DNA from 2 places in the Paenibacillus sp. GCM10027628 genome. Region 1 is predicted to be linked to the other one. Evidence: riboswitches for the same ligand, from Rfam matches in the RefSeq annotation. Region 1 holds a riboswitch; the other holds the start of a gene.

Region 1 (7,638 bases):
AACTGGAGCTGCTGCATGCACAGATTAATCCTCATTTCTTATATAACACCTTGGATTTAATTAACTGCCGGGCCATTATGGCTGGGGACCAAGAGACGAGCCGGATCGTTCGTTCCCTTGCCAATGTATTCCGCTATGGTTTGAATCGGGGGCAAACCTGGATCTCCTTGGATGAAGAAATGAAACAGGTCGAAGCCTATCTCCATATTCAAAAAATGATGCTGGATGATTTGCAAGTGGATATACGAGTGCCTGACGATCTCTTATCGGTGCAAATCGTACACCTTACGTTACAGCCTTTGGCGGAGAACGCGATCATTCACGGGTTTGCAGACCGTACGTCGGGCTGCCGGATCACAATTTCAGCCCGATTCGAAGGGGATGGGCTTGTTGTGCTGCGGGTTGAAGACAACGGTCGTGGCTGTGAAGCAGATCGGATGAATTTTATGCTCAGGCAGCAGCCGGTAAGAGAGACAGGCGGTAAAACGAATGAATCCGGAACCGGCTACGGCACCCTGAATGTTCACCGGAGAATTCAACTGCATGATGGGGAGGCGTATGGCTTGCGTTATGTGGAGGTGGGCGAGGGAACCTGCGTCGAAGTCGTCCTGCCTTATCATCCGGAGCAACTGGCAGGAAGAAAGGAGGTTGTGAATGTTTAAGCTGCTTATCGCGGAAGACGTGAAAATTGTCCGGGAAACGTTAGTGCGTTCCATAAACTGGCCGGATTTAGGTATTGAACTTCTGGGCGCCGTAGAGAATGGAGAGCAGGCGCTGGCCTGGTTGGACCGGGAGGAACCGGACCTGCTGTTGACGGATATCGGGATGCCGAAGATGAATGGGCTGGAGGTGATTGAGGCTGTAAAAGCCCGTAAACCGGATATCCACTGCATCATATTATCTGGACTGAATGAGTTTGAGCATGCAAGGCAGGCGATTAAGCTTCAAGTGCTGGATTATGTTCTGAAGCCGATCGACCCTGTTGAGATTGCAGAAGTTCTTTCTCGTGCGGTCGAAACGCTGCGCAAAGAACGGGGAGAGCGAGAGGCGTTGACGCTCGCGGAACAAGCCGCCAAGGACAGACTTCCGAACTTGACGGAAGCGCTGCCTCTAGGGGAATGGACCGGTAGTTTGAAAAAGAAAAAGCTGGTCGAGCAAGCGATCCAGTATGTGAAGGAAGGGTACATGCGCAAGGATTTGGCGCTGTCCGACGTCGCAACCTCGGTCGGGTTAAGTGAAAAATATTTGAATGTGCTGTTCAAGGAAGTGACCGGCATGACGATAAATCATTCGATCATTCGTCTTCGCATGGAGGAAGCAGCCCGGCTGCTGAAGGATCCCTCCATCAAAATTTACGAAATCTGCGACTGGATCGGCTATACGGATCAGGATCATTTCCGGGAGAGCTTCAAGAAACAATACGGTTTGACGCCGACCGAGTATCGCAACAAGTTTTTGTAGGAAGTTTTTGAAAGACAGAGAATACCGGATAAAATAATAGATAATGAAAGTCAAACAGGCATGAATACGCTTCCGATTAGCGTATTTTCTTGATATGATCAAGAATTCATTCCACACCTCATTTTACATTTTTTTCAAGAGAGCGTATCATTCAATTCATCAACTAAATACTGTTCCTGAATCGCTGAATCCCAAGAAGGAACGGGGGAACCAAAGTCGATAGCCATCCGCAAAAGATGGTCATCGAAGGGGTGAATCACCTATACAAATTATTTGTATGGGGGTAGGGCAATCTCGCTGCCCGAATCCGACAGCTAACCTCGTAAGCGTTAAGTGAGAGAGGATGACCGCCATGATCAATAACTGACCACGGAGAGCCATGTGCCTCTGTGGTTTTTTTTGCAGTAAAAGGAGTTAATCATCCATTTTATAACATTTATGAGAGGTAAGTGATGGAGCCATGGTTCATCGCATCGAACAACTGGAGAAAGATATTCCTGAAAAAAACAAAGATATTCTACTGTATGCTAAACACGTGATCAAGTCATTGGAAGATTTTGAGGATCATCACCGCAGACTTGTTGCAGCACAAGCCATAGCCGGGATTAAGCCTATCGGTGATCAGGAAGTTGCGTTTTATGAAACCGTAAGAGAGATGAAAGAGCAAATTGTCTCAACGCTCGTGCAAACGATTGATGATCTGAAGCACAAAGGAGATAAGTACCATGAGAAGCACTTCCCTGATGGAGTAGAATAATTGGGTATTGGGAAAAGGTGAAAGAGGAGCTTGGTTAGTCACAGCTCCTCTTTTTTTGTTGAGGTAAAATAGGGCAAGAGACCCCAGCATGTTCAAGATGGATAATCCATTCTGCTTACTTTTTGATCGGATTATGAACATTTAAGAAACGTGCTGAATGCATAAGGCATTTGCAAGAAAAAGGCTGGATCAATAGTGTTCGCATGCATGATCTAACCTGAGGAACTGCTATAACCCTTTGAAGTGGAACGACAATCCGCTATTTTGAGAAAAACACGCTACAATTTGAAGTAGCGGAACGTGAGTACGTTAACCGAGGAAATAGGGCTTTTCGGAAGCCGAAAAGACGGAATAGATGATCCTAGCTTGTTCCTCTTACATCATTAAATCGGACGTTTTTTAGGAAATAACGTATTCACGATCCCTCAATGAGGCTAACGGAATATTCTATTTTATTGGACATAAGAAATGAAAACACTCATATTGTAAAACAACAAACAACAAACAACAAACAATAAACATGAATATGATTGTTGTTTGTTGTTTTTGTGTTGACTTAATTTGTTTGTTTTCATTATGATTAGCTTGTAAAAGGGGATGATGTAAATGACGGGAAAGAGGGTTTCAATGATGAGTGCAATTGCGAATCGTGTTTTTGTTATCGGACTTGATGGTGCGGGCAATTTTATTAAGGACACGCCGACGCCTAACATTCATAGGCTACTGTATGATGGGGCGATGACTTATAACGCACAAACCGTATTTCCTTCTATCAGCGCGCAGTGCTGGGGTTCTATGTTCCATGGCGTCGAGCCGGATAAACATGGGCTGGACAATGCGCTCGCATCGGATACGCGTTATCCGGAAGACAGCCCCTATCCATCCTTTATGAAGCTGGTACGTCAAAATTGGCCTGATTGCAAGATAGCCGCTTATTCGGAATGGTCACCGATCAATTACGGCATTATCGAGCAGTCCTGCGGTTTCGAAGATTTATCCGTGCCGGATCCACAGCTCGCAGAAGCGGCAGCCGCTTATATTAAGGAAAATCCGGATCTCAAACTGATGTATATTCATTTCGGCGATCCCGACTACACGGGACATGAATTCGGGTACGGTGCGCATATTCCGGAATATTTGGCGAAAATTACGGAAATCGACGGGTACGTCGGCGTTGTACTGGAGGCGATCCGCGAAGCGGGGTTGATGGAAGAAAGCTTGATTATCCTAACGTCCGACCACGGAGGCGGAGGCGACCACCCGCGCGGACATGGTAGCGACCATCCGGCCGATATGACAGTTTTTTGGGGCTGCCACGGACCGAAAGTCGCTAAAGGAGTAGAAATTACGGATCGTGTGTTGCTTAAAGATACGGCTGCGGTCATTGCTTACGCATTGGGCATGAAGCCATGTCCGGAATGGGAAGGCAAGGTGCCTGCGGGAATTTTTAAGGACTAATAAAATTTCATTAAAGAAGCTGCGTAGAATTGAGTTCTATGCGGTTTTTTCTTTTAGCAGGAGGCTATACCCTTCTATGTTTTATCTAGAAACGTACTGAAACATTTCCTCATGGATCGTGGGTCCACTTTTTTCGAACAAAATATGGAGCGAGTTAGGGCTGTGAAGCATGTGAAGGGGAAATGTACACGGTATAAGGGGCTAGTCACCATGAAAGTTGCAACGCGTAGAACAAGAGACAGAAAGTGCATAGCTGCAGAGATGTTTTACATCGTAAGAGACATGTGGGTTTGCAGTCATGTCTCTAACGATATTTCTGAGGCTGTCGATTTACTGTTCATACCTTCGGAAATCTGCGGGAGACCACAAAATGTATGCGAAAAATCATACAAAATGAGCGGCGCACACATCGAATCAGTCGATTCTATTCGAAATTTCATACACAAAACGTGATTTGGGCCCTGATTCTGTAAATGAATACGAAAAATCATATACATTCTCAGCATGTTTCCGTTCACGTCAAAACTATCCCAAATAAATCGACAGCCTCTTTCTCATCTTTACAGACGAGAAAAAAAGCAAGTTTGTACAGGGAGCGAAGCTGGAATGATGTTTTACATCGAAAGAGACATGTGAGGATGTTGCAGTTGTGTCTCTAACGATCTTTTTCATCTTTACAGACGAGAAAAAAAGCAGGCTTGTACGCTGAGCGAAGCTGGAATGATGTTTTACATCGTAAGAGACATGTGGGGGCGTTGCAGTCATGTCTCGAACGATGTTTATCATCTTTACAGACGAGAGAGGGAGGATTGTCAAAGACAAGTCCGCCCCCAAACGTACGGCTATAGACAAAGGACCTGGCCATCGGCCAGGTTTTCTCATTTTTCCAAAGAAATAATTCGTTTTAACGAACGGATGATGAGGATTCTAAGCTATACTCAACAATTATTTAACAAAATTGAATTATAAGGTACCACTTCATTCTTAATAACGAACACGAACAATATAAATTGAGCATGTACATCGCCGGTTGGATCTAATTGTCTGATGAGAGTCCAACAGCCCTTGTTTCTGTAGCCTATATCTAATTATCGAAGGAGTTTCCTGTGAAAAGACAACGTAAACGGCCAAAGTTCCGCCTTGCTAGTAAAGTCGCGGTTCTCTGTCTAACTTTTACTGGAGCCATCGTCTCCCAACCGGCGGATGCCGGTATCACCAATTCCAATCAAGTTCACGCCGCAACCGTAGACCGTCCGTTTTATAAAGCGACTTGGCTATGGGATACAAGTTCGGCGCTGGAGAACAAGGAAAGCACGCTGCAATTTCTTCAGCAGAACGGGGTCAATCTTATTTATTTGCAAGTCGATCCCGATGTTCCCGTGGGTGACTACAGAAGCTTTATCGGAGAGGCTTACGCTCGCGGAATAGAGGTTCATGCATTAGGGGGAGCACCGGACTGGGTGCTTCGGGAACAACAGATTAAAGTGTACAAGCTGATTGATTGGGTGAAAACTTACAACAATGGCGTATCAGCCGCAGAACAGTTTAAGGGCATTCATCTTGATGTCGAGCCATTCGTCCTGAAGGCTTGGTATGCGGACACGGATACCATGCTGGGGCTTTGGCGGGATACGATTAGCGGGTTTGTCGAAGAAATGAAAATAGAAACCCCAACTTTGACGGCTGGCGCGGATTTGCCAGTCTGGCTGGAGAAGTTCAACGTACCTGACGGGATGGGTGGTCGGACAACCCTATCCAACTGGATGATTCGAAAACTTGACCAATCCACTCTTATGGCTTACCGCGACAATGTAACGGACATCAGCAGCAGCGTTGCGACTGAGCTCGGTGAAGCGGAGCAAAACGGCAAACCTCTCGTCATTGCGGTGGAGACACTGCAGAGTTCCGAGAGCTTCATTTCCTATTATGAAAAGGGGAAGTCGCAAATGATGCGCGATCTAAGCGCTTTGGGTGAAATACTCCAAGGCCGTACTTCTTTTGCCGGAATTGCGGTTCATGATTATGATGGCTGGAGCCGTTTAAAAGAGTAGGTTAAGGGCAACCCGGCATGTACACTCAATCCAATTCGCAAGCAAGTAAAAGGAGAGATAAGCAGTGAACGAGACATTTGCAATCATACTGGCAGCTGGATTAGGAACCCGCATGAAGTCTTCAATTCATAAAGTTCTGCATCCGCTTTGTGGTAAACCGATGATTCGTCACGTAACCGATGCCCTGAAAGGTACTGGCGCAGAACGCTTACTTATGGTTGTCGGGGCTTATGCCGAACAAATAGAGCAAGAGCTTGGAGATGAAGTTGAATACGTCCGGCAAGAGCGGCAGCTCGGTACAGGACATGCCGTCATGCAAGCTCGTGAAGTTATCGGAAATCTGGAAGGTACTACCCTGGTTTGCTACGGAGATACGCCGCTTGTGACAACGGACACTTATCAAGCTTTATTAACTGCTCACCGACAATCCGGAGCAGCCGTTACGATGCTAACCGCTTTTGTTGATAATCCGTTCGGATTGGGGCGAATCGTTCGTAATGAAGCAGGTGACGTGCTTCGGATCGTAGAGGAGAAAGACGCCTCTGCGGATGAAAAACGTATACGTGAGATTAATCCGGGTCTTTACTGTTTTACAAACTCGGTTTTATTCAGCGCTTTGGAACAAGTCAATAATCGAAATGCACAAGGGGAGTATTACCTTACGGATTGTATTCAAATTATTTTAAATATGGGGCTATCCGTCCACTCCGTCGCTGTCTCGAATGCGAATGAGGTGCTAGGGGTCAATGACCGGGTACAACTGGCCCAATTAACTCAAATGCTGCGTAATACGATTAACGAATCACATATGCGAAATGGTGTTACCCTGATAGACCCGGGCACAACGTATATTGATAAAACCGTTACCATTGGAGAGGATACGGTGATCGGGCCGGGAGTAACGCTATCGGGTTTTACATCCATTGGTCAAGCATGCTATATCGGAGCGGGCAGCGAAATTGAGACAAGCACCCTCGGGGATCGGGTCAGCATTCAACATTCAATCGTGAGGGACTCGGTCATTGCGGATGAGGCATCGATCGGTCCGTTTGCTTTTATTAGACCCGGTTCGGTCATTGGGAAACGTGTAAAAGTGGGCGATTTTGTTGAAGTGAAAAATTCGATGATCGGAGCGGGGTCTAAAATTCCCCATCACGCCTATGTCGGCGATTCCGATATTGGCCAAAACACGAACATTGGCTGCGGAGTGATAACCGTTAATTATGATGGAGCCAATAAGCATCGAACCCTCATTGGAGACCGCTGTTTTGTGGGGAGCAATTCCAATTTGATAGCGCCGGTAACGATTGGCAATGATGCTTACATAGCTACGGGGTCTACAATAACACAGGATATACCTGACGGAGCGTTTGCCATAGCCCGCGAACGTCAAGTCAACAAAGCGGATTATGCCGGGCATTTACGAGAGCGTCTGGTCCATTCAGGCAGTGGAAAGGGGAATTCATAAATGGGACGTTATTTTGGTACGGATGGTGTAAGAGGTGTGGCCAACCAGGAATTAACTCCGGAACTCGCTTATAAATTAGGACGTGCAGGTGCTTATCTGTTAACGAAAAAGAAAGCACGGGCATCGATTGTTGTCGGCAAAGATACCCGGATTTCGGGTGATTTGTTAGAGACGGCGCTGATCGCAGGAATCCTATCGGTTGGCGCCGATGCGATTCGCGTGGGCGTTATTTCAACGCCGGGAATTGCTTACTTAACCCGGACGTTAGTGGCCGATGCCGGTGTGATGATTTCCGCTTCTCATAATCCTGTTGCGGATAATGGGATTAAATTTTTTGGCAGCGATGGCTTTAAACTGGACGATGAGATGGAACAACAGATTGAGGACTTGATGGATCAGCCGGATGATCAACTGCCAAGACCTGTTGGCGCTGAGATCGGGCG
Region 2 (7,638 bases), on a different contig from region 1:
CATACAAAATGCAAAAACAGACCCCCAGGGTCTGCTCATATAGTAACGCTTTAAGCTAGTGTTGGATATAGGTGATACGAACTTGTCCGTCATCATTACAAACGGTAACTTCAACGGATTCAGTAAGGATATCGGCATAGCTGTAAGACACTCTCTTGAATGCATGCGACTCTTGGTCCAATTTCACAATAAATACAGAAGGGTAGGTTTCTTCTAAAACACCGGAACGCTCGATAGTCTTTCGACGACCACCATTTGCTCTCAACATGATCTTCTGCCCGACATGGGGCTCCAAACTGCGTTTAATCTCCAACAGCGCATTTTTTGCCATTGTCAACTACCACCTCTTTCCTAGTCAATTATAACCGATTCGGACAGGCATGTCAAACTAGGGCAAATATTATATCAGCACGACAATCGTATTGTCAACGGCATATTCACCTAATTTTTTAGTTACCTACCTTACAGGTTGTCTCCAAAGTTCGCAAATTATTCACACCTTTCTTATTCCTTCCTGTTCACATAAAAAGAACACCTGCAAGGCTATCCAACTTCAAGAAGTTAAATGCCTGACAGGTGTACCTTTTACAAACCTAATTAATACCAATTTCAAATTATTACAGTTACGCATTTACCTGCACACTCTGAATGCCGGGAATGCCCATCCGGTAACTCCCACGCGTCTCAACGCCGCCTAATCCCTCCAAGCCGGTAACGGTCAAATCCACAATATCAAGCATAGAAATCGTTTCTTTCACTGAGGTATACGAAAGCTTGGCTGCGATACAAAGCGGATCCAGGGCGTGAATCAAGACGCGTGCCGGCGAGCTTGCAAAATTGGCGCCAGCGCGCAGCAGGGCTTCAAAATGAGACTGACAAGCACCCGCCACGATAATCATGGCATCCCGATTTCGTTCGTACTGCCTCGCGATTTGCACGGCATTCACAAAATGCTGTGAATTCTTGTAATTGCTCAGGTTTTGCAACTCACCCCTGCCGCGATGTTTCAGTATGCCGTCGTGCCCTGTGATAACGACGATATCCGGTTTTATCTGGGGCAGCAGTCTATACAAAGCATCCGGCATTTGCGGCTCTGCAATGTAGAACCCCTCCGCAGGCACACGCAATTCCCCATAAAGCTGCATGCTCTTACGCAAATAAGCCGGATCCCCATCCAAATGAAGTACTTTTCCGGGCACTTCAAAATAGCTGGAACCGGCCTTATATTTATGGGTCAGCGAGATTTCGTTTTTCTCCTGCATCTGTGCCTGGGATAACGCCAATCGCTGAATGGATTCGCGAAATTGCTGTGTGTCTGATCTTGGATCATCTGGGGTCCCGGCAGGACTAGCCGCCATCAGATCCGTCAAGGGCGCATCTGCCAGCAACCGATACTCGACGCCGCGCAGCACCGCCCGCAGCTGTTCGATACGCTCGATTTTGAAAATGACGTCACCGCCATAGGATTTACGGGTAACAAAGTCTCCTTGCCTCATCGCACAATCCCCTCCTAGGCATATCCTATGGCGGAACTGGGCATTTGGTGCGGGTTATTTGCAGCCGTGCGCAAGGAGAGCCGACGACAAGCGCGCGTACTCTTCCATGCTCAGCGTCTCGCCCCGGCGCTGAGGCTCGATATGATTGGCGAGCAGCAGGGTTTCAAGATCGCCCTTGGTTTCTTTGGTAAAGAACCGCGCCGCGAGGTTATTGTAAATTGTTTTGCGCCGCTGGACAAAGGACGCCTGGACGACTTCGAAGAAGAAGACTTCGTCCTGCACGTCGACCGGCGGGGTTTTGCGCACACGCAGCCGGATCACGGCGGAATCGACGTTCGGCTGCGGCACGAAGACCGTGCGGGGCACGATCGTGACGAGCTCCGCCTCGCAGTGAAACTGAACGGCAATGCTGAGGCTGCCGTAATCTTTGGTGCCCGGGCGAGCCGCCATGCGGTCGGCCACCTCTTTTTGAATCATCACGACGATATTCTCCAGAGGCAACTTCTGCTCCAGAAGCATCATTATGATCGGCGTCGTGATGTAGTAGGGCAGGTTGGCGACAACGCTGACGCCATCCACGCCCGCAAAATGCTGCCGGAACAGCTCCGGCAGGTCCAGCTTTAACACATCCCCATGCACGACGGTCGCATGGGGGTAAGGCTCCAGCGTCTCGCCCAGAATGGGCAGCAGACGCTGGTCGATCTCGATGGCCAGGACGCGTCCGGCCAGCTTGGCGAGCTGCTGGGTAAGCGCCCCGATGCCGGGGCCGATCTCCAGCGCGCCCTTGTCCGGGCCGAGCTCGGCGGCGGACACGATCTTATTTAAAATATTGTGGTCAATCAGAAAGTTCTGACCGAGACTTTTTTTCAACACAAGGTCGTGCCGCTTCAGAATCTCCTTCGTCTTACTCGGTGTTGCGACATCATCGGATGTCACGCGATTAGATGTATGCATCGTATAGCCCTCTTTTTATAATTAGGTTCTTCATTCACTTCCGAGCCGTGCCTCCGTATAGTTTAACACGGTTTTTCAGCCTTAACCGGCCTCGAATCGGCAATTCCGTCGCCTTATGACGGTTTTTCAGCGCTAAAGTTACTGGATGACGTTGAGGATGCCCAACTGATTGGATTTAACACGGTTTTTCCGTCTTAACCGGACTCGAATCCGTAATTCCGTCACTTTAAGACGGTTTTTCCGCGCTAAAGTCGCCGGATGACGCTGTGGATGCTCAGCTGATGGGGTTTAACACGGTTTTTCAGCGTTAACCGGCCTCGAATCGGCAACTCCACCACTTTAAGACGGTTTTTCCGCGCTAAAGTCGCCGGATGACGCTAAGGATGCCCAACTGATTGGATTTAACACGGTTTTTCCATGCTAAAGTCACTCTCGAGCCGCTTCCCACTACTTCTCATTATGTATGTTGCTTTGACGCAAACGCATTACTTCAAACACTCTAACGCCGCTTCAAACTCCTCACGCGTGATTTGAAACATCGCGCAGCGTTTATAAAATTGCTTGCCGTTGCAATAGCCGATACCGAGCGCCTTGCCTACCTCAAGCCTGCGAGAAGCCGCCTCGGGATGGACAATGAGCCCCGCCGCCATTAAATCTTCCATCGTCAGCATGGAGACGGCGCCGTCGTACTCTGTACGCAGGCTTGCCAGCGCCTGCCGAATCGTCTCGGGCGTCGCGTTCTCGACGCCGATATCGCCCTTATACGCAGCCTGCTCCTGCGTAATAAAAGCATGCTTGCAGCCGGGTACCTTGGCTGCCACAATCTTCCGGATCCGCTCACCTGCGTGATCGGGATCCGTAAAAATAATAACGCCCCTGCGCTGCTGCGCAAGCGCAATCCGCTTCAACACGGCTTGTCCGATCGCGGACCCGCCTGTTTCGATCGTATCCGCCTCGACAGCTCGGCGAATCGCTGCCGTATCGTCCTTGCCTTCTACGACGATAACTTCTTTAATCATCAATGATCCCTTTCCCTGTACGAAAGAACCTTCGGTTTCGACATCCACGGCCTTACGCTTGATTGGTATGGATCAACGCAGAAAAAGAAGAGGGATCCCCTCTTCTTTCGCCCAAGCTGAAGGCTTATAGATTCATTCTACCCGCCTAAACAGCCGTTTACTCGTTAATTCTCCGTTGGCTTCTTAGGTCCAACCACATAGACCGTATAGCCTTGCTTCGTACCAAATCTATTGGCATAGCTTTCATCTTCATAGTAAACATCAATCATCTGGCCCTTTACACCGCTGCCTGTATCTTCGGCACGGCGGAAGCCGATGCCCTCAATGTAAACCCACCATCCCAATGGAATGACCTTCGGATCGACGGCAATGGTTCTGCCTTCTGTAACGGTTGTTCCGGTGAATGTTTTACCAAACCCGGGGGCCCCTTCGGCTTTACCTGTCGATTCCGCTCCTGCTGAGTAAGCGGTCAGCTTCACATTTTTCAGGATTTGTTTATATCCAAACTTCACGCCGTTCTTGGAAATTTCATCCACGCTTGGGGATGAAGCCGACAAAACGACAACTGCGTTTTTCGTGCCCACAGCAACAACTTTATTTACACGTTCCGTTTGAACCTGTTGATCCACAACTGCTTCCGAGACTAATTTACCGTCTTCGTAAGTCTTTTCTTTCTTTTTCAGGAGTACGCCCTCTTTACCTTCTTGGACGGTTTGCTCCTTTCCTTTAAGCAGCGATGCATCGTTCTTCTTTTCTGTGTCGAACGCGATCGGCTCCGTTACTTCTTCCGTCTCTTTCTTCACACGGACGATTTTGATTTCATCGCCGGCAGATAGAGAGGCTATCGGTCCGGGAGTTACTTTATCGAGCTCCCCAAGTGCAATATGTAAATCTTGCAATGCACTTTCTACCGTTCTTGCAGTTGTGTAAACAGTGGTGGTCTTTCCATCAGCAGTCAGTTGAATTGGTGAAGCGTGAGCGATGACGATTTTCTCGCCGCCTTTGATTGTGCTTGTAAGGGCTGCGGAAATTTCATCGTGCTCACCAATCTTAATGGCTTGTTCATCCAGTAGGCGTTGCAGGACCCATTGCTTCGTATGCACAACGGTTTCTTGTCCATTCACAACCACGGATACGCTCTTGGTAGCCGTACCGTACAACAACACCAAAAACATGAAAGTCATCGCGATTGAGATCATAGCTAAGCTTAAAATCAAACGCAAGTTTTCATGCTTCCATCGCAATGCGAAGGACATGCTGGATGATCGTTTTACATGGGTCTCTGTTAATGAGATACTGCCCACTTCTTCGGTCCTCCTTCAAAGCCCCGCCGTCGAGTGTTACGCATGATCAGATTTGACGCGACTAAGTTTTTTTGTAGTAACTTAACATGTTTCCCTCCAACTTGTGCAGCGGAGTTTACCCAGTAGCAGTGCGGTCTATGCCGACTCCCCTGGTAGTCCCACCCCCTTTGCTATTCATCATCCTATGAGCTCCTGGCTGTAAATATCCTCAGAAATATGAAAAAGCCAGCAGGAAGAGGACTCTTCCCGTGGCTTAGTTTGCATGTGAAATACAAATAGCACGACAATCGTTACCCCTCTTGTACGCTTACGAGGTTAGCTGACGGATTCGGACGTGAGAGTCGCCCTACCCGATGTTTGCGAAGCAAGCACCAGGATTCACCCCTGATAATCATTCTGTTCACCCCGTCACGGATTACGTGTCCGATGGCTTACAGCGGTTCCCCCGTTCCCATAATGGAACTCAGCGAATGGAAAAATGGCAAATTGGTTATTAAGTTATTATGAAAAGTATATTACGCTGTAAATCTTCTGCTGTAAAGTTATCGATTATCGATAAAAAGGACGGAATTCAGGAATTGTGGACATTTTACTGAGCAAATATGGGTTATTGGTACGTTTTTCTCATTATAACACACGAATACGATGATTTTCATCAATCACACGCCTAAATTAGGCTAAATTTGTGAATTTGTTTATAATAAGATTGGATAAAAATGACTCATAAATACCAATAATTTGCTAAATAGGGAGGCGATGAGATGACCCCAATTTTACAAGTTGACTCTCTTTATGGGGGATATTTGCCGGGCAAACCGGTCCTGCATGAGCTCTCCTTTTCCATTCGGCAAGGAGAAATGATGGGGCTGATAGGTCTGAACGGCGCAGGTAAAAGTACGACCATTAAGAACATTCTCGGCCTTCTTAAACCTCAAAAAGGGAACATCCGTATCAATGGCCAAACTTTGACTGATGCCCCTATACCCTATCGCGCAGCTTACGCCTATGTTCCCGAAAGCCCCGAACTGTATGAAGAACTCACGATACGTGAGCATTTGGAATTGACAGCGATGGCTTACGGACTGTCGAAAGATGCTTATTTGTCGAGATCTGCTGCGCTGTTGGAAGAGTTTCAAATGAAGGACAAGCTGAACAGTTTCGCCAGCCACCTATCTAAAGGTATGAAGCAGAAGGTCATGATTATGAACGCTTTCCTAATCGAACCTTCCTTATATATCATCGACGAACCGTTTCTTGGGCTAGACCCGCTAGCCATACGTTCCTTACTGGAGCTGATGGTCAAAATGAAGCGAAAAGGCGCCAGTTTCCTCATTTCATCGCATATTTTGTCAACCATCGAAAAATATTGCGACAATTATGTCGTCCTGCACAAAGGTCACATGGTAGCTCAAGGAGATTTAGGCGAATTGCGCGTGCAAACCGGTCTCCAGCACGCGTCACTAGACGACATTTTTTATCAACTCGTGCAGGGTGAATCTTTATGAAAAACATGGAAGTGAATACCCAGATCCTGTGGCAGCAACGCTTTGAACGTTATGTAAAGGAATCGATGGGGTACTGGCAATATGCAGCGCGCAGTAACTTCCTAGGTTTCGTGTTGTTTCTTGTCATTATTTCTTCCTATTATTATGCAAAAATATTGCAGCGTCTTCCGACAAATTATCCTTATATTTGGATCGTCCTTGTACTGCTCGTTCCGCTGCTCGCATCCAGCCCGATCCGTACCTTGCTGCGCCATCCCGACCGTATGTTCCTGCTCCGTATTGAGCATCAAATGGGAACTTATTTTCGCAGCGCCTTCCTGTATAGCTTCGCTTTGCAAGCCTTTTGGACTTTGATCGCTTGGGTCGTACTTTGGCCGCTATATCATCATTGTGTAGGAAACACTGAACAGCCTATTTGGCTGATGCTCGGTATGCTTATCCTACTTAAAGTGGCGAACTTGTTTGGGAGCCTGCAGGAAAGCCGATTCGTGGATCATCGCGCGAGAAAAGCCTCGCTAACATTTCGATGGTTAGCCTCCATTGCGGTCATTTATTTGCAATTCCAGGTCAATCTCTTTTGGGCAAGCGGCACTGCATTAATTCTCATTCTTGTCTGGCTGGGCTCCGCTCATTTTGCATCTAAATACCTGATCGGCTGGGATTACTTGATTGCCAAAGAGAAGCAGCAGCAGGCCCGGCTTTATGCATTCTTCAATTGGTTCGTGGACGTCCCGCAGCTGGGAACGCGAATAACCCGCCGAAGCTGGATCAGCGGGGTCACGAGATGGATTCCTTTTAAACAGGATGCCACTTATATGTATATCTATACCAAAACATTGCTCCGTACCGAGCTATTTACCATCGTACTGCGCATCACGGTAATTGGCGTTCTTGCCATATTCGTTTCAAGCAGCGAGGCAGCACGAGGCGTTATCTTCTTTGTCGTTATTCTGTTTTCGACTGTTCAGTTGTCTTCGCTTGCACGAGCCCACCGCTACACGTTCTGGCTGGAGATGTATCCGCTTAATCGCAGCCTGAAGGCAGGGGCGCTCGCTTTTCTAATCTGGTGCATGCTGTTGGCTCAAACTTGCGTTCTTGCGATTCCACTGCTAATCCAATCACCGCTTATCTATGGGCTTGTACCTGTGCTTAGTCTTCTGCTTATTTCGTTGATCTGCGGTGTTGTGCTAAGACGCAAGTTCCAAGCCGCCGCTTCACTTGAGACCTAACAAATGAATGGCATTGTTCGTCGTAATCTCGGCGATCTCCTCGACCGTCATCCCACGAATTTCCGCGGCCGTCTCGGCTACGAGCCGAACATAAGACGTTTCATTTCTCTTGCCGCGGAAAGGATGCGGTG

The links. A riboswitch is a leader RNA that binds a small molecule or an ion and turns the genes downstream of it on or off. The one in region 1 is predicted to bind cyclic di-AMP.
Region 2: another riboswitch for cyclic di-AMP. It lies ahead of ACFQZT_RS16645 (resuscitation-promoting factor); the one in region 1 lies ahead of ACFQZT_RS07360 (hypothetical protein).

What each region holds. Positions count from the first base shown of each region.
Region 1 covers NZ_JBHTHA010000003.1:91,475-99,112, forward strand. Annotated here, with positions in the region: gene ACFQZT_RS07350 (cache domain-containing sensor histidine kinase) at 1-662, shown strand, start outside; gene ACFQZT_RS07355 (response regulator transcription factor) at 655-1,461, shown strand; cyclic di-AMP (ydaO/yuaA leader) riboswitch at 1,634-1,806, shown strand; gene ACFQZT_RS07360 (hypothetical protein) at 1,922-2,218, shown strand; gene ACFQZT_RS07365 (alkaline phosphatase family protein) at 2,846-3,676, shown strand; gene ACFQZT_RS07370 (glycoside hydrolase family protein) at 4,783-5,727, shown strand; gene glmU (bifunctional UDP-N-acetylglucosamine diphosphorylase/glucosamine-1-phosphate N-acetyltransferase GlmU) at 5,792-7,195, shown strand; gene glmM (phosphoglucosamine mutase) at 7,196-7,638, shown strand, end outside.
Region 2 covers NZ_JBHTHA010000018.1:11,319-18,956, reverse strand. Annotated here, with positions in the region: gene veg (biofilm formation stimulator Veg) at 56-331, opposite strand; gene yabG (sporulation peptidase YabG) at 624-1,496, opposite strand; gene rsmA (16S rRNA (adenine(1518)-N(6)/adenine(1519)-N(6))-dimethyltransferase RsmA) at 1,551-2,450, opposite strand; gene rnmV (ribonuclease M5) at 2,936-3,469, opposite strand; gene ACFQZT_RS16645 (resuscitation-promoting factor) at 3,634-4,773, opposite strand; cyclic di-AMP (ydaO/yuaA leader) riboswitch at 5,063-5,252, opposite strand; gene ACFQZT_RS16640 (ABC transporter ATP-binding protein) at 5,535-6,278, shown strand; gene ACFQZT_RS16635 (ABC transporter permease) at 6,275-7,507, shown strand; gene ACFQZT_RS16630 (TatD family hydrolase) at 7,493-7,638, opposite strand, start outside.